4 regions of the Glutamicibacter sp. X7 genome follow, and region 1 is predicted to be linked to each of the others. Evidence: riboswitches for the same ligand, from Rfam matches in the RefSeq annotation. Region 1 holds a riboswitch; each other region holds the start of a gene.

What was found. Region 1 has a riboswitch for S-adenosylmethionine ahead of ACYU0X_RS03190 (hypothetical protein). Riboswitches for the same ligand answer to the same signal wherever they lie in the genome.
Region 2: it holds a riboswitch for S-adenosylmethionine, as region 1 does, so the genes downstream of both, ACYU0X_RS01625 (acyl-CoA dehydrogenase family protein) here and ACYU0X_RS03190 (hypothetical protein) in region 1, are expected to answer to the same signal.
Region 3: it holds a riboswitch for S-adenosylmethionine, as region 1 does, so the genes downstream of both, ACYU0X_RS04840 (bifunctional o-acetylhomoserine/o-acetylserine sulfhydrylase) here and ACYU0X_RS03190 (hypothetical protein) in region 1, are expected to answer to the same signal.
Region 4: it holds a riboswitch for S-adenosylmethionine, as region 1 does, so the genes downstream of both, ACYU0X_RS14630 (OsmC family protein) here and ACYU0X_RS03190 (hypothetical protein) in region 1, are expected to answer to the same signal.

What each region holds. Positions count from the first base shown of each region.
Region 1 covers NZ_CM142678.1:623,506-627,941, forward strand. The annotation lists gene ACYU0X_RS03180 (5'-nucleotidase, lipoprotein e(P4) family) at 1-621, shown strand, start outside; gene ACYU0X_RS03185 (VIT1/CCC1 transporter family protein) at 624-1,730, opposite strand; gene ACYU0X_RS03190 (hypothetical protein) at 1,786-2,052, opposite strand; SAM riboswitch class IV at 2,068-2,178, opposite strand; gene ACYU0X_RS03195 (DinB family protein) at 2,223-2,747, opposite strand; gene ACYU0X_RS03200 (sodium:solute symporter family protein) at 2,837-4,351, opposite strand.
Region 2 covers NZ_CM142678.1:307,407-311,842, forward strand. The annotation lists gene katG (catalase/peroxidase HPI) at 1-381, opposite strand, end outside; gene ACYU0X_RS01615 (Fur family transcriptional regulator) at 460-885, opposite strand; gene ACYU0X_RS01620 (ABC transporter ATP-binding protein) at 1,317-2,126, opposite strand; SAM riboswitch class I at 2,132-2,233, opposite strand; SAM riboswitch class I at 2,499-2,590, shown strand; gene ACYU0X_RS01625 (acyl-CoA dehydrogenase family protein) at 2,609-3,949, shown strand; gene ACYU0X_RS01630 (substrate-binding domain-containing protein) at 4,136-4,436, opposite strand, start outside.
Region 3 covers NZ_CM142678.1:983,273-987,708, forward strand. The annotation lists gene ACYU0X_RS04830 (GNAT family acetyltransferase) at 1-399, shown strand, start outside; gene ACYU0X_RS04835 (VOC family protein) at 453-1,097, opposite strand; SAM riboswitch class IV at 1,451-1,570, shown strand; gene ACYU0X_RS04840 (bifunctional o-acetylhomoserine/o-acetylserine sulfhydrylase) at 1,663-3,006, shown strand; gene metX (homoserine O-acetyltransferase MetX) at 3,012-4,163, shown strand; gene ACYU0X_RS04850 (hypothetical protein) at 4,177-4,401, opposite strand; gene ACYU0X_RS04855 (class I SAM-dependent methyltransferase) at 4,406-4,436, opposite strand, start outside.
Region 4 covers NZ_CM142678.1:3,066,463-3,070,898, forward strand. The annotation lists gene ACYU0X_RS14620 (Gfo/Idh/MocA family oxidoreductase) at 1-755, shown strand, start outside; gene ACYU0X_RS14625 (NAD(P)/FAD-dependent oxidoreductase) at 810-1,985, shown strand; SAM riboswitch class IV at 2,252-2,373, shown strand; gene ACYU0X_RS14630 (OsmC family protein) at 2,407-2,943, shown strand; gene ACYU0X_RS14635 (SNF2-related protein) at 3,009-4,436, opposite strand, start outside.

The sequences.
Region 1 (4,436 bases):
ACCTACGCGTTGGCCACGCAGCAACTCGAAAAAGTGGTCCAACAGGCCTCCAAGGGACGAAGCGGCAAACTCCGCGAAGACCTGGCCATCATCACCGACCTCGATGAGACCGCCATCGATAACAGCGCCCTGCTAGCGCGCGATCTAGAAAACTGCCACGACTACAGCACCTGGGACACCTGGGACCATTGGGAACGCGAAGGCGATCCCACGCTCATCCACGGGGCCCTGGACTTCTTTAAACGAGCCGACGAGCTCGGGGTGCACATCTACTACATTTCCGATCGGACCGAAGCGAACCTCGACGATACGTTGGCGGACCTGCAGCGCCTGGGCCTACCGCAGGCCGTTGAAGACCAGGTGCTGTTGCTCGGGCCTCCCAAGGAGGAACGACGCGCTGCGGTAGAGAGCGAGCACCGTGTGGTCATGCAACTGGGCGACACGATGCATGACTTCGACGCTGCCTATGCCGGAAGCGATCTGGAAACCCAGCATGAACTGGTGCAGCAGCAAGCCGACAAGTTCGGCCGGGAATGGTTCGTCTTACCGAACCCAACCTACGGCAGCTGGTCCAAGGCCACGCTCGAGAGCTGGGATGTGGAGCCAAGCGAAGGCCGGTGAGGTTAGACGGCGGTGGTCCCGAAGAGCAGACCAAGGCAGTAGGTGACCGCCGCCGCCCCCAACCCGATGCCGAGCTGACGCAAGCCGCGCTTGAGCGGAGAGGCGCCGGAGAGCAGCCCCACCACGCCGCCGGTACCAAGCAGCGCCAACCCGACGAGGACCAGCGAGAGCACGACCGCGCCGGTGCCCGACAGACCGAAGATATACGGCAGGATCGGGATGACGGCGCCGGAGGCGAAAAAGGCGAAGGAGGAAGCTGCCGCGCCCGGGGCCGAGCCAAGCTCCTCGTGCTCCTTCTCAAGTTCTTCGGCGCGAGCCTCTGGATGCAAGGAGAAGGAAGGGTTGCAGTCACAGGTAAAAAGGCCCATGCGTTCGGCAACTCGGTGCTCGGCATCTTCGTCGCTCATGCCGCGCGCCTTGTAGATCAGCACAAGCTCATTTGCATCGAGGTCCAGGTTCGGGGCCGCCGCGAGAGTGACCTGTGTGGGCCGCGAGGCGGTCAGCAGCTCGCGTTGCGACCGTACCGACACATACTCACCGGCTGCCATGGACAGCGCGCCGGCCAAAAGGCCCGCGATACCCGAGAACAGCACGAAACCAGAGGCCACGCCGGTGGCCCCGACGCCCATGACGAGGGCCAAGTTGGAGACCAAACCGTCGTTGGCCCCGAAAACCGCGGCCCGGAAATTGCCCGAGAGGCGTGCCCGTCCCGCCGTGGCTAGCGCCCTGATGACTTCCTCGTGTACCTGTTCGTCCGCCGCCATCTGTGCGGTGGCGTCGGCATCCTTTTCGTAGGGGGAGCTACTTTCCGCGCGCTGAGCCAAGGCCAGCACGAAGACCGACCCGAAGTGACGTGCCAACCAGCGCAGGAACATGCGGCGGGTCGACGGACGCACATGGCGTGCATGCTCGCCGAGTTTGGTCCGCCAATAGGCCTCATGCCGTTCTTCGGCCTCCGCGAGCCCCAGCAGGATCTGCCGTTCTTGCCCTGTGCGGCGTTCGGCCAGCTCTCGATAGATGGCGCCTTCGGCGATTTCATCGGCCAAATAGCGCCGCCAACGGCGGATCTGTGCCGAGGTGGGCTGTGCTGACGAGCTGTCGCTACTCATGCGTTGTTGCTCCTGGGGCAAAGCCGGGCTGCTACGCCCGGCGAAGGCGAACTTCTCAGCTCCCCACACTAGCCAGCGAAGCGGGACTGGGGAATTTGGCAAGACTAAATACGCGCAGCCGGCCTCCGCGGGCTCCACGCGCGGCGGTGCGGATCAACAATTGCTGTGTTTCGGCGTCGAAGCGTGGCCGATCGACCGCGCGCGAGAGCGTACCTAGCAGTTCGTCGGGATTGGCTATGCCCCATTCTTCCCAGCGGCCCTGTCTCCGGAATCGGACAACATTGGCATGGGTATCGATCAAGGGAAACACGGCGTCGGCCATGGGCGATCCTTCGCGCTTAAGCTCTTGCCCGTGGCAATGGCACACGGACCGCTTCCTCATCCGAACCACCCATGAACTTGGGGTTGGTGTGTGGCCAGTCGGAGCTTGGCGCCACATCTCGTGAAGCTACACGGCCGATATTACCGTACGGCGTGGCCTACCGAATTCTGTTACGGCAGATTCGGGGCATGGGCGTACAGTCCGGCGAAGCCGTCGAGCTGTTCTCGCAAGATGTCGATATGACCGGCATGGCGGGCTGTTTCGCCGAACATGTGAGTGACGAGGCGGGCCAGATTGGTGTGCCGGTGTGTGACCCACCAGGTTACTTCGGCCGCGGTGGTGGGCTCGAGCTCGTCGCAGGCGGCTTCGGCGAAAGCGATGGCGCGGCGGTAGCTTTCGCAGACCTCGCGCAGGGTCAGCTCCTTTGGGACGGTGAATTCTGCCTGTGGGTCGTCGCTGGCCAGCACCTGACGCATGTGTTCGTCCTGCGGAGTTCTGCCCAGGCATTCGCCGAAGTAGGCGTACTCCGTTGCCGTCAAATGATGCACGATCCCGATGATGCTACTTCCGGTGGCGGTCATTTCCTGCCGGGCGTGGGCCTCCGACAGGTCGGCGCATTTCCATAACACTGCTTCTCGCGCCTCGTTGAGGTACTCTCGAACGCGCTGCGCGCCTGGATCCTGACTAAGACTCATGGTCCACAGCCTAGGAAGATCTCCAGCAAAAGAACAGGGGCCGCGAACCAAGTGGTTCGCGGCCCCCTGCCGGTCAGCGGGTGCCCCGGCTAGCTGCGGCGCACGCCTTCCTCGGTCGAGCGACCGGACAAGCGTTCGCTCCAGTGTGCGAGAACCGAGTCATCGGTCGGCTTGGTGGCCAAGGAAACGACCACGTAAACGATGGCGGAAATGGCCAGGCCGTAGTAGATCGGTTCGTTGGCGTACACGCCTGCGAAGGGCGCTTCGGCCTGAATCTCGAGGTAGATCATGGTGCCAAGGGTCACCAGTGCCCCGGCGGCCATGGAGGAGGCCGCACCGATTCCGGTGCCGCGGCGCCAGATCAGTCCGCCGAGGATCGAGACCAGTAGACCGCCGACGAGGATGTCGTAGGCAATGGTCAACGCGGCCACCACGTCGGTAAAGACGATGGCCAGCAACATGATCAGCACGCCGAGCCCCAGCACCCAGTAACGGTTGGACTTCACGTCTTCTTCCGGGTTGCTCTCGTGATCCACCTGCACCGTGCGACCGAATAGGTTGGCCACGACAGGCAACACGTCGTTGCGAGCAACGGTTGCCGAGGCAATCAGGGCGCCGGAGGCGGTGGACATCATGGCAGCCAAGGCGGCGGCCAGCACGATGCCGCCCAGACCGATGGGCAGCAGGTCGCTGGCCACGGTACCGAAGACAACGTCCGGGTTGTCCTTCGCGGTTTCGGCCAGTCCCGGTAGCGCCACACGAGCGCCCATACCCACCATCGCGCCGGCGACGCCGTAGATGATGCAGTAGATTCCGGAGGTCAGCCCACCCCATTGGGCGACCTTGTCGGTACGGGCGGTGAAGACGCGCTGCCAGATGTCCTGGCCGATCAACATGCCAAGGCCATAGACGACGAAGTAGGTGATGATGGTCTGGGTGCCAATGCCGTCCCAGGTGAAGAACTCGGCTTCGAGGCGGTCGCGAATAGCTGAAAGTCCGCCGGCCGACGACAGCGTGAAGGGCAACATCAGGGCAAAGACACCAACGGTGGTGATGAAGAACTGGACCTGATCAGCCAGGGTAATCGACCACATGCCGCCAATGGTGGAGTAAATCAGCACAATGGCGCCGCCGATGAGGATCGCCAGCCAGCGGTCCCAACCGAAAATGACGGTGAAGACCGTGGCGTAGGCGCCGGTGGAGGTAGCGGCCAGCATCAGCGTGTAGCCGAGCATCACCACGCCAGAGCCGTTCGTGGCCGTCTTCGAGCCATAACGCAGGCTCAGCATCTGCGAAACGGTAAAGATCTTCAAACGCTGGATTTTTGGCGCGAAGAAAAGCGATAGGGCGGCCACGCCGATACCGATGGCCGCAACGAGCCAGGCACCGGAGAGGCCAAATTTGTAACCGAGTCCGACGCCGCCGACGGTGGAGGCGCCCCCGAGCACGAGGGCTGACATGGTGCCGGTGTAGAGCACGGGGCCGAGTCGACGGCCCGCGACGAGGAAGTCCGAATTGGAGTGCGTGCGGGTCTTGCCCCACCAGCCGAAGGCGAGCATCCCTAGGAGATAAATGATGACGATGGCGCCATTGACGATTTCCATCATGGTCCCTAACTTACGAGTGCGAGTGTGTCTCCGCGTGGATGATTGCGGAAACAAAATATTTCTATTGGTAAACGAATGGTAG
Region 2 (4,436 bases), 320 kb from region 1:
GTTATCCGGCCAAGCGTTCAGCGGGGCGAAGCGCTGCTGACCGGTTCCGCCACCACCGCGGCCATCGTGCGAACGGTAGGTACCGGCCGAGTGCCAGGCCATACGGATCATGAACGGGCCGTAGTGACCGAAGTCTGCTGGCCACCAGTCCTTGGAATCCTTCTGCAGGTTGGCGATATCGGCCTTGACGGCAGCCAGATCCAGGCTCTGGAAGGCGGTGGCGTAGTCGAAGTCCTCATCGGCCGGGTTGGTCACCGAGGTGTTCTTGGCCAGAATCTTCAGGTTTAGCTTGTTGGGCCACCACTCACTGTTGGCGTTGCCCTGAGTTGGGTGGACTCGGCCTGCGCCGACCACGGGGCACTTGCCTGCGTTCTCAGACATTTGGTTCCTTCCAGGGAATTGGGTTGGGGGATAATCGCGCATCCCGACGGCTATGGACCGTTGGATGCGGTGAATTCGTTACGGTGTCTGCGAGGAAAACTGGCACTCGGGGCACAGCCCCCAGTAGATAACCTCGGCCTCGTCGATCAGGAAGCCATGGTCATCCGAGGCGCAAAGGCAGGGTGAATCTCCCACGGAGCAATCCACATCGGCAACCATGCCGCAATTGCGGCACACCACATGGTGATGGTTGTCGCCTACCCGCGCCTCATAACGTGCGCTGTGCCCATGAGGCTGAATTTTGCGTACCACGCCCAGCTCGGTGAGGAGCTTAAGGGAGTCATAGACAGCCTGATGAGACACCGTCGGGTACTGTTCACGCACCGCTGCGATCACCGTTTCGGTGTCCGCGTGCGGATGCGAGGTGACGGCAGAGAGCACCGCGACGCGTGGACGCGTCACGCGCAGGGATGCCGCCCGCAGTACCTCTTCGATTCCGACCATCTCAGTCACAGTCTCCAGCATGACGGCTTTTTTTGAATGAGTCAAGATAACGAAAGGTGTGTTGCAGGTTACGTAAACTTAACGCGCTCGGTACGGTTTCGTGGTCTCCAACGGGGGCTCGTGTTGCCGCATTAATCGGCGCCCCGTGCCGCGCACATTTTCGCGGAGTTGGCTTTGGTGCACCTAGCGCGAACGTAACCTGCCGTGCCTTGGTTTCACCGGGAGATCCTTCAGGTTGGGCCCGGTAGTGGTGAACGTAGTATTCCCCTGTGTTCCGGAGGGCACCAGTTCACCGTGGGCGGCAACCAGAAGACGCCAGTCTCGCGACAGCGCAGGTCCACGGGGGAGTGCGAGAACTAGGTGGCTCGCTGGTTGATCGGAGCAAGGCGCATGCACCGGTGTGGCCTGCCGCAGGGGCGATGTGCGCTGTATTAGTCGGTGTGGTTATCGACGCTGAGCAAATCCTGCAACATGTTGCGGTGCGCGCCGAAGTCGCCGTCGCGGCGCTGGTGCCCGGCCGCGGTGTCTAGGCGCAGATCCCGGATGACGCCGGCCGGAATGCCCGGTGCCTCGCGGCCCAGTACGATCACTCGGTCCGCTAACTGCAGGGCCTCGTCGACATCGTGGGTCACGAGCAACACTGTGGTGGGAATGGCCGCGTGAACCGCGCGCAACAGCTCCTGCAATTCGAGTCGAGTCAGCGCATCCAGAGCCCCGAAGGGTTCATCAAGGAGCAGCACGCCGGGGCGGCGGGCTAGGGCGCGAGCCAGCGAGACGCGTTGCGCAAGGCCGTCTGAGATTTCCTGCGGGTGCACGTCGGCTACCTGTGCCAGGCCGGTAATCTCGAGCAGTTCATCGATCAGGGTGGTGCCCTCGTTCTGGTCCAAACCCAGTGGCAGGCCGAGCTCGATATTTTCGCGAATCGAACGCCACGGCAGCAGTCTTGGTTCTTGGAAGGCGACCGAGCAGCGCTCGTCAATCCCGGCCACCGGCAAGTCGCCGATGAGCACCTGCCCGGAGCTTGGCGTATCTAGCCCGCTAGCTGCGCGCAACAAGGTGGATTTTCCGCATCCGCTTGGGCCCAGAATGGCCACCAGTTCACCGGCGGCGATCTCGAGGTTAAAGTCCTGCAGTACTCGGCGGGTTTCGCTGCGTGTGCTAAAGGTGCGTGCAAGCCGGCGGAAGCTCAGCGGCAGGGCAGTATTGGTTGAGGTGTGCGCGGGTGCGTAGGCAAGTGCCATGATCATCTCCATCGGTTCTGGCGGTAGCACCGTCCGCGACCAGTTCATGGGCGTGGTGGTTGCTGCGGCGTCGTCGAGCCAGATCTCTCGGCCGCTCGGGATGGTTCCGCAACAATCGAACCGCGTCGAATGAACCGAGGGCAAACCTTTCGTAACATGACGAATCTTCGAAAGATGGTGGCCGGACGCGAGAAATTCTGATTCTTCTTTTGATAAGTGTGGATTCGTTGATGAACTTGAAGGATCGACGAAGCGCCTTTCGTGGCCACCGGCCTACATCTCCTGAAGTATGACTGGCGTCACTACTACGGCTCGTTACTTTGTGACGCCCGGCTTGGGACGTGAAAGGACGTAACGCTACAAATGATTACGAACCCATCCAGAGCGGCCGAGAGATCTGGCTCGACGACGCCGCAGCAACCACCCGCGTGACGGGCCGGTGCTACCGCCAGATCCGATGGAAAGAAATGAGGATTTTTCCAGTGTCTTTCGACAACGCCAACATGGACTTCAACGCATTGAGTGACCCCGCCGGGGCTTCGGCCCGTAATCTAGATGACCACGTAGAGCCGGTGGCCGTGCGCCAACTGTTAAAGGTCACTCCCGGGCCGTGCGCGGATGAGCAGTACGAACGCCTGGCTGCGATTTTTCGTCCGGTGTTCGCGCAAATCGCTGACGGAACCAATGAACGCGAGCAGCTTCGTCAGCTTCCCTTTGAACAGGTCGGCTGGCTCAATCGCGAGCGTTTTGGGGCGTTGCGGTTACCGGTCGAAGCCGGTGGCCACGGGGCACGGCTTTCGGATGTATTTCGCTTGTTGATCGAGTTGGCTGAGGCGGATTCCCACATTGCTCAACTGTGGCGGGCGCATATTGCCTTCACCGAGCATGTGCTCCGGCTTGAGGACGAGGCACTGCGTAAAAAGTGGATCGCGCGCATTGCGTCCGGACATATCGTCGGTAACGCCTACACCGAAAAGGGCGGCAATCCGCTCGGGACACTGAATACGGCCGTCAGTGAGGTCAATGGCCGCTGGGTCGTTAACGGCGAAAAGTACTATTGCACCGGCACCATTTTCGCGGATTGGACCACCGTCGCGGTCAGCCACCCGCAGCGCCCGGGGCGTCACATTGCCGTGGTTTCCACCCAGCACAGCGGCGTTAAAATCATCGATGACTGGGACGGGTTCGGCCAGCAACTGACCGGCACCGGCACCACCGAATTCAGCAATGTCCCGGTAGATAGCTTCATGCCCGAAGACCCCATCGATCCGGAAGCCGCGATCTTCCAGCTCGTGCTGCTTGCGGTCCAGGCAGGTATCGGCCGGTCGGCGCTGAACGACATGCGCCTGGCGGTTCAGTCGCGTACCCGCAGCTTCTCCACCGGCACCGGCGTGCCGGTGCATCAGGAACCACAGGTATTGCAATTGGTCGGGGAGGTCTCCGGTGCGGTGTTCGCCAGCGATGCGGTGGTGATGGGGGCCGTTTTGGAGGTTGAAGCCGCGCTGGCCGACAGCAACCTCAATGACCACGAGCGTTTCGCCGTGTGTGAGCTGGCCGCCAACCGCGCGCAGAGCGTAGTGCAGCCCATGGTTATCGCTGCCACCAATAAGCTTTTCGACGGGCTGGGGGCTTCGGCCACCCGAGCGTCCTTTAACTTCGACCGGCACTGGCGCAATGCGCGCACCATCGCCACCCACAATCCTGCGGTCTACAAGTCACGTATCGTTGGCGACTACGAAATCAACGGTGTGCAACCCAAGCGCCTGTCGGTAACCGGCGAGGTGACCTCAACGTCTCATACCAACACCACTGGCGGATTCTAGAGGCGGCTGGCTTCCCATGCGCCGGAACTGACGCGGAACTCTGACCAAACTCGTCGCGATGAACTGTCCCGTGCCTCGGCCCGGGACAGCGATCGATGACACGCTCGATCATCCCCGTGGACACAAAGAGCGCTGGCCCCAGACAGAAGTCTGGGGCCAGCGACTTTTTGAAGCTACGTGCTGCCGTTACTTGCCTTCGGTAATCGGGCCAAGCACCGGATCGTCGGCGTATGCCTCGGTGACGTTCTCCTTGGTTACGATCTGCGGATCCAGCAGATTCGCCGGAACGGTCTTCGAGCCGTTATCGAAGGACTCTGCATCGGTGACCTTTGGCTCTTCACCAGCCTGTAGTGCCTTGACCATATCGATCGCCTCGGCCACCAGGTTGCGGGTGTCCTTGTTGATCGTGGAGTACTGCTCCCCGGCCATGATCGACTTCACCGATTCGACCTCGGAGTCCTGACCGGTGACCACCGGAAGATCCTTA
Region 3 (4,436 bases), 360 kb from region 1:
ACCGCCCTGATTTCATTGTGGGAGGAGGCCGAGCTATTGCGACCCTGGAATGATGCTCGAGCAGATATCAGCCGCGCTATCACTGGGCCCTCGTCGGATCTGCTCCTCGGGATGGTCAACGGGCAGCTGGGCGCTTCGGTGATGGTAGGCCACGACGGGCACCGTGGGTGGCTTTATTATCTTGCGGTAGCTCAGAGTGCGCGACGTCGAGGCTTCGGGCGTGCAATGGTGCAGGCGGGGACGAGTTGGCTTGAGCAGCGAGGAGTACCCAAGGTCCAATTGATGGTGCGCGATGGCAATGAGCAGGCCCGTGACTTCTATCGGGCCTTGGGTTTTGAAAGACAACGCGTCGAGGTGCTGGGAATGGTTCTTCCGCAGACGCAGGATGCATTGTCTTAAAACGTGGAGGTCGGCACACCCCAATTGGTATGCCGACCACACACTGCAAAGTTCTAAAGAACCACGGTGCCATTCGGAGTTTCGAAGGTAACCGACATGATGCCAGGAGTCCCGTTCGGCGCCTGGTAATTCATGATGACGTCGCCTAGGACTACCTCACGCGGTTGTCCAAGCCATTCGAGTACCCGATCACGTGATCCGGCGATTGAGATCTGCGAAATCGAACCGCGCGGTTCTAGCGCGCGTGAGGGGTGCAATTCCTCTGTGCCCTCGTCCCAGCGAATTAGGTAGGGGACCTGCGGATCGGCGATGAGTCCCTTGATGCCGATCTGGCGCCAGGTCAGCTCACGGCCATCTGGGAACTTGCGGTTACCCGGCACGGACTCACGACCCAGCCGTTGCTCGGCGTCCGAGAGGTCATCGAGTGAGACAACCCAGCCCATCCAGCCGCCGCCGGCCTCGGAGCGGGCCCGCACCGCTTGGCCGAAGGGGGCCTTGTCACTGGCCGGGTGATTCAGTACCTCGACAACTTCGAGGTACTGATTGTTCGTTAGCGGAAAAATTACGTTGCGAGTTCCGAATCGTGGATGCACGCCACCTTTGACGAAATCCAATCCCAAGGTCTTGGATACCCGCTCGGCAGTAGGCATCAGCCCATCTGGGCCACAAGCGTACGAAACGTGATCTAGCCTCATCATGGCTACATCATTGCACCATGTGATTCAAGTCTCGACTTAGGTTCACCTTAGTTGCGTTTGGGCCCGTCATTGAGCCTATTTGCTGGAGTAAACCGCAAGGCTCATCCTAAGTGCCGCCCTCGAGTTGGTTTGCTCGATCGCTGTGTAGCGATGTGAGGCATGGGGGATGGTGGTGTCTAGGTAAGCGCGTTGCATTCTGAAGGCGCGCGGTTTTCTGTCCAGAGTTTCCCGCCTCGGGGTCCTAGTCGAATATTCTTTGATCAAATTCCCTGATTACGTGATTGTGACCCACTGCGTCACGTCAATAAGTCTCAGATTGCAAAATTCTTCGACAGTCGGCAGACTTATAGCTAGGTCATGAGTTCCAGTGACAAGCCCCGGCTCGCTGGACGGCAACCCTCCAACCGCGGTGGGGTGCCCCGGGTGAAGACCTGGCCCTGCACGCAGATGCGTGCTCAGGACAAGCGCGGGTTACTCCCTGGAAGGCGCCACCGTGTGGTCTTCCATGCAGGTGTGTTTTCAGTGGTGTACCCCTAACTAGTTATGAACTAATTGGAGGAAAACCATGAGCCAAAATTGGTCCTTTGAAACTCGTCAGATCCACGCAGGACAGACACCCGACCCGGTGACCGGTGCACGTGCGCTACCGATCTACCAAACCACATCGTTCGTCTTCCCGAGTGCCGAGAGCGCCGCGGCACGATTCGCACTTCAAGAACTCGAGCCGATCTACACCCGCATCGGCAATCCAACGCAGGAAGCCGTCGAAAACCGCATCGCAGATCTCGAAGGCGGCGTGGGCGCACTGCTACTGTCCTCCGGGCAGGCGGCAACCAGTTTCGCTATTCTGAACCTCGCCGAAGCCGGCGATCACATCGTGGCCAGCCCCAGCCTTTACGGTGGTACGCAGAACCTGCTCAAGCACACCCTGAAGCGTCTGGGCATTGAGGTTACCTTCGTGGCCGATCCGGACAATCTCGAGGCATGGCGCGAGGCCGTGCGTCCAAACACCAAGGCCTTCTTCGGTGAGGTAGTCTCCAACCCGCGCCAGGACGTGCTGGACATCGAAGGTGTGGCCGCCGTGGCCCATGAAGCCGGTGTGCCGCTGCTCGTGGACAACACCCTAGCGACGCCGTACCTGGTCCGTCCGATCGAGTGGGGCGCCGATATTGTCATTCATTCGGCCACCAAGTACCTCGGCGGACATGGCACCGCCATCGCTGGCGTAATCGTTGACTCCGGGAATTTCGACTTCGCTAAGGACCCGGAACGATTCCCGGGCTTCAACACCCCGGATGAGTCCTACAACGGCTTGGTTTTCGCCCGTGACCTTGGCGTCAACGGCATTCTCGGGGCCAACTTGGCCTACATCCTCAAGGCCCGGGTCCAGCTCCTGCGTGACCTCGGTTCCGCGGTGGCACCTTTCAACGCGTTCCTGATCGCACAGGGACTTGAGACGTTGTCGTTGCGCGTGGAGCGCCACGTGGCCAATGCCAAGGCCGTGGCGGAATTCCTTGAACAGCACGAACTGGTCGAATCCGTCAGCTACGCAGGGCTACCTTCGTCGCCATGGTACGAGCGCGGGCAGAAGTACGCTCCGCAGGGTGTTGGGGCCATCGTGGCCTTCGAAGTGGCCGGTGGCACCGCCGCCGGGCAAGCCTTCGTCGATGGACTCAAGCTTCACTCCAACCTTGCCAACATCGGCGACGTGCGCTCGCTGGTGGTGCACCCCGACTCCACCACCCACGCGCAGCTCTCCGCCGAGGAACGTCTGGCCGCCGGTGTGCGTCCGGGCCTCGTGCGGTTGAGCGTGGGCATCGAAAATATCCAGGACATTCTGGCCGATCTCGAGCTCGGCTTCGCCGCCGTAGGTGAGCTCGGCTCGAAGGAATTGCAAGAGACACACTAAGGCATATGAGCATACCCGTGACTACCGAGCCGACGTATTCGGATCACCCGACCATCGACGGGAAGGACGGCATTGTGCGCCGCCTGTCCGTGGGTGAGCACCATTTTGAAACCGGCGGGTACCTGCCCGAGGTGGAACTGGCCTACGAAACCTTTGGCACGCTCAATGCCGAGGGCAGCAACGCGGTGCTGGTGCTGCATGCGCTGACCGGAGATGCACATGTGGCAACCGGGCATGCCGCACAGCCCGGCTGGTGGGCGGACTTCGTCGGTCCGGGGCTCACCGTGGATACGGATAAATATTTCGTGCTCAGCGTCAATATGCTCGGTGGGTGCAACGGTTCCACCGGGCCATCGAGCCACGACGCGCAGGGCCGTCCCTACGGGTCGCGCTTCCCGTTCACCACAATTCGCGATGCGGTGCACGTCGAGGCGAAACTCGCCGATGCACTGGGGATCGACGTGTTTCATGCGGTGATGGGTGGTTCCATGGGTGGAGCGCGCGCTCTGGAATGGGCCGTGCAGTATCCGGATCGGGTGAGGAATCTGGTGGTTATGGCTGCCACCGGTCAGTCCACTGCCGAACAGATCGCCTTCGCTCAGGTGCAAATCGAATCGATTCGGCAGGACCCATACTTCGCTCAAGGGGACTACTACGCAAATGCCGTAGGCCCCGATGCGGGTTTGGGTATCGCCCGCAAATTGGCCCACATTACGTACCGTTCCGAGGCGGAACTGGAACACCGCTTCGGGCGGACGGCGCAGGGCCAAGAACAACCACTGGGATCTGCAACCTGGCCACGCGGTCGCTACCAGGTGGAGAGCTACCTCGACCACCAGGCCGGCAAGCTGGTCAACCGTTTCGATGCGAACAGCTATGTGGTGCTCACCGAGGCGCTGATGAGCCACGATATCGCGCGTGGTTTCGATTCCTTCGAGGCGGCATTGGCCCGGCTCGCGGAGGTCAACGTGGTAATTGCGGCAGTGCGTAGCGATCGACTGTACTTCCCGGAACAGTCCGAACGGCTGGCCGCGGCACTGCCTGTGCCGAAGCCGGTGTACTACATCGACTCACCCATTGGCCACGATGGTTTCCTGACGGACGCCAAACAGCTGCACGGGGTGCTCAGCCATCTGGTTTTCGAGCAAGAGCCCTAAATATGGAAATGCGCTACGGCCCGTAATCCGACTCCTCAGTATGCGATGGAGCTTCGCGGTTGCGGGCCGTAGTTCGTTGGCGGGAGCGCCAGAGGCACACGCCCACCCAGAGCACGGCCATAGCGCCACAGCCTATAGCTGCCCGGTCGTTCCCTGTGCCCAGAGACCAGAAGCTCAGCATGGCAAAGAGGGCGCTGATCAGCGCCGCCATGCGGACGGAGATCGACGACCGGCGCATCTGATCAGCTCCGCCGCGTCCCGGCAGTAGCCACG
Region 4 (4,436 bases), 1.2 Mb from region 1:
TGGTCATCGACAAGCCCTTCGTGGTGCACAGCGCCCAAGGTGAAGAGCTCATCGCCCTGGCCGCCGAGCTCGGGCTGACCCTCACCGTCTATCAAAACCGGCGCTGGGACGGTGACTTCCTCACCGTCAAGAAGTTGCTGGCCGAAGAGACGCTGGGCGCCGTGCACGCCTTCGAGTCGCGCTTCGAATGGTTCAAACCCCAAGGCATGCGCAGCTGGAAGGCCGAGCTAACCGCCCAGCAGGGCGGCGGCATCCTCTTCGATCTGGGAACCCACCTCATCGATCAGGCCATCGAGCTTTTCGGACCGGTAGATAACGTGCAAGCCAGCCTGAGACCGCTGACCGAGCACGCCACCGCCGAGGAGGACGCGCACGTGCTGCTCCGGCACAGCTCGGGCACCGAATCCCGATTGACCATGAGCAGCCTGAACGCGGCGGCCGGAGCGCGCTTCCTAGTGGCCGGTCAGCGCGGCGCCTACACCAGCTTTGGACTCGATCCACAAGAACCTCAGCTGGCCTCGGGCATGAGCCCCACGCAAGCCGAGTACGGTCAGAAACCCGAAGCCCACTGGGGCCAGCTGGTCACCGGGCAGGATACCCGTGAAGTGCGAACCCTGCCCGGAGACTACCCGCAGTTCTACCGTGCGCTGGCCTCCTGCCTGCGCCGCACGGGGCCGGTCCCGGTCGACCCCAACGACAGCCTGGCGGTCTTGCGTTTGATCGAATCCATTCATCGGGACACGGCCACCGTCTAGCCCCGCATCGTCGGGCCCACAGATTCACCCCAATTCTGAAGAAAGTACACACTCATGTCCTCATCTTCCTCTGTCAAGCACGTCGCCGTTATTGGCGGCGGTATCCTCGGCGTCTCCACCGCCATGCACTTAGCACGCGACGGTGCCAAGGTCACGCTGGTCACCTCCGGTGCTCTGGCCGACGGGGCCTCGAGCCGCTCCATTGCTTGGCTCAATTCCTCCGGTGCCCGCTCCGCCGAATACCACTACCTGCGCATGCTGGCCATGGACCGCTACCGCACCTGGAGCAACCGGCACCCGGAAAGCCGCGAGTATCTGCGCTTCAATGGAGCGCTGAAATGGGCCGCCCCGGGTGAAAGCTTCCGCGACACCTTTGCCTTCGAGCGTTCCGGTGGCTACGACTCCCGCTGGATCACCCGCGAGCAGATCAGCGACTTCGCCCCCGATGTTGACGCTGCGGCGGTTGCCGAAGAAGGCGCGATTTACAATCCCGGCGAAGGCTGGGTCAACTTGCCAGACTTCGTGCCGGCGCTGGCCGCCGAGGCGGTGGCTGAGGGAGCACAGATCATCGAGAATGCCGGGCACGCGACGGTCGCGGTCCGCGAGGGGCGCGCCGTGGGCGTCACCCTCGCCGATGGCCGCACCATCGATGCCGATGAGGTCGTCCTTGCCACCGGTGGCGAGGTCCCGGCCCAGCTCGCAGACCTCGGTATCAGCGTGCCGGATGCTACCCCGGCGGCCTTCGTCCTCTTCACGGAGCCGGTGGATCTGCAGGTGCGCACCGTGCTGAATACCCCGCGCGTCGCGGTACGTCCCACCCCCGACGGCCGCCTTGTCTTGGACGCCGACTGGTCCGAGCAAATGGTGGTTGCCGAGGAGGATGGTAGCTTCACCGTGCCGCAACGGGCGGTGCAGGGTCTCCTCGAGGAAGCCTCAAAGGTGCTGGCCGGAAACCCGGTACTGACCGCCCAGCGTATCGGGGCCGGGCTCAAGCCCATCCCGGGTGACGGTGAACCGGTCGTTGGGCCGGTACCTTCGGTCGAGGGGCTGCATACCCTCTTCACCCATTCCGGGGCCACGCTGGGCTTGATCCTCGGTGAGCTGCTGGCCGAGGAGATCGTCAGCGGAGAAGCAAGTCCGGTTTTGCGTGCTTTCCGCCTCGACCGTTTCCACGAGGGTGCCCTGGAAGGCAGCGTGGGAACCGGTGCGTGGGAACCGGTAAAGCAGTAACGAAGACGCTGCGCAAGAAGGAACCCTATCCCGGCACCGGGAGCGGTTCCCCGGTGGCTGGTTGGTCCGACGTGGCTGAACCACCCGCCGCACTAAACTCGATGCCTGGCTCACCGCCCGCGACGCGGGCTAGCTAGCATCGTCGCCGGAGCGTGCCGGCCACGTGCGAGTCGTGGCCCGGCACGCTCCGTTTGTTTGGGGCAGATGACGAATCATGAACTGGGCCCTACCCACGGCTCCTGCTACCTGCGAGCATGGAGCCACAGAATCACGAGCGTCGATCATTTGCAGCCCTGGCTGATCGACCGGCAACCCTTCTCGCGCCATGCGCGGGGTGCCCCAGGTGACGATTCGACGGTGCCGAACGTCGGCATCGTAAGCGATGGCGCCTTTGTCTGCGCCGGAAAGGGGGATCTTCCCCATGAGCAGTAACCTCTCCACCGTCGAGGACCGTGCCGCACGACTGGTAGCCGCCGGCGAGGCTTGGAGCGAACGCATCGCCGAAAACACCAATCACGCGAAGCTAACCTTTGCCGTATCGGGTGCCGGGTTCGGTGCGGTGGCCAGCAAGATCAGTGCCGGTAAGCACAGCTTCATCGTGGATGAACCGGCTGCGCTCGGCGGCGACGATGCGGCGGCCAGCCCCGTGGAGTACGCGCTGGGTGCCCTGATTTCCTGCCAGGTGGTGGTGTACCGGCTCTACGCCCAGCAGTTGGGCCTGCAGGTCGACGATGTGCAGATCACCGCCACCGGGCGCCTGGATGTCCGTGGCCTGTTCGCCGTCGATGAGGCGGTGCGCCCGGGCTTCAGCGATATCGAGATCGAGGTGACCGTTTCGGGTCCGGAAAGCGACGAGCGTTATGCCGAGCTGCAGCGCACCGTGGATCGGTACTGCCCGGTGCTCGATCTGCTGTCGAACCCGACCCCGGTGAACACCGCGCTGAATATCGCCCGGTAGAACCAATTAGATAGTCCTAGGCCGCCGTGGACGAACCCCTCCGGGGGTGTCGTCCACGGCGGTTGTCATTGAACCAGTTCGAGGAAGTCCTGCGCCGAGAGCGTGCTCGAACCGGCCGTGTCCTGCTGCTCGCCGAGCACGTCGTTGAACAGTTCGGTCTTCTTGGCCTGGAGCGATAACACCTTGGATTCAATGGTGTTCTGCGAGACCAACCGGTAGACATACACCGGCCGGTTCTGCCCGATGCGGTGGGCACGATCGATCGCCTGCGCTTCAGCGGCAGGATTCCACCAAGGGTCCAGCAATATGCAGTAGTCCGCCTCGGTGAGGTTGATGCCGAACCCGCCGGACTTGAGCGAAATGAAGAACACCGGGAATTCCCCGGCGGAAAACCCTTCCACCAGGGTTTTTCGGTTGGTGCCGGACACCGACCCGTCGAGGTACCCGTGCGCAATACCCAGCTCTTCGGCCACCGCTCGTGCTTTCGATAGAAAACCAGTGAATTGGCTGAACACCAGGATCTTGTGCCCCTCGGACACCCCATCCTCCAGCAGGTCGCGCAGCAGATCGAGTTTGGCGCTCGGCGCGTCGCCTTCGTCGACGAGCGAAGGATCCAGAGCCAGCTGACGGAGCAGGGTGAGCGATTGCAGAATCTTAAAGCGGTTGGAATCCACATCATCCTGCACCAATCCCAAGACTTCTTGCCGGACCCGTTGGAATCGGCGATCGTAGGCGCGCCGGTGTGCCGGATCGAGCTCAACCTCGAGCACCTGTTCGGTCTTCGGCGGCAGCTCGGGCACCACCTGTTCCTTGGTGCGGCGCATAATAAATGGCCGAAGTCGGCGTTTAAGCCGCTGCAGTTTCCCTGCATCCCCTTCGGTGATGGGCTTGAGGTAATTGTCCTTGAAGGCCTTCAACCCACCGAGCAGTCCCGGCGCGGCCAGTGAGGCCAGCGCCCATAATTCGGTGAGGTTATTCTCCATCGGCGTGCCGGTGACCACGAGCTTGGTCGGCACCGCCATCTGCCGGGCCTGTTTATAGCCCTTGGACACGTGGTTCTTCAGCTGCTGGGCCTCGTCCAGGATGAGCACGTCAAAGCCCAGCGCATCGAACTGCTCGAAATCCAATCGGAAAATCGCGTAGCTGGTCAGTACGAGTTGCGCCGCGCCGACGGTGTCGGCCAGTGGACGCTGTTGCTTCTTCGCGGTGCTCAGGACCGTCGCCGTGCGTAGCTCCGGGGTGAAGCGAGCCGCTTCGCTGGCCCAGTTGCCCACCACGGAGGTCGGAGCGACGACAAGGTAACGCTGCTCAGGATGCTGGATCCGTGCCCGTTCGAGGGCGGCGAGGAGCTGCACGGTTTTACCCAGCCCCATGTCATCGGCCAGGACCCCGCCGAGCTGGTGCCGTCGAAGGAAGTCGAGCCATGCGACCCCTTGGCGCTGATAGCCGCGCAGGGTCGCGGTGAAACTCTCCGGTAGCTCGACCTCGGCCAG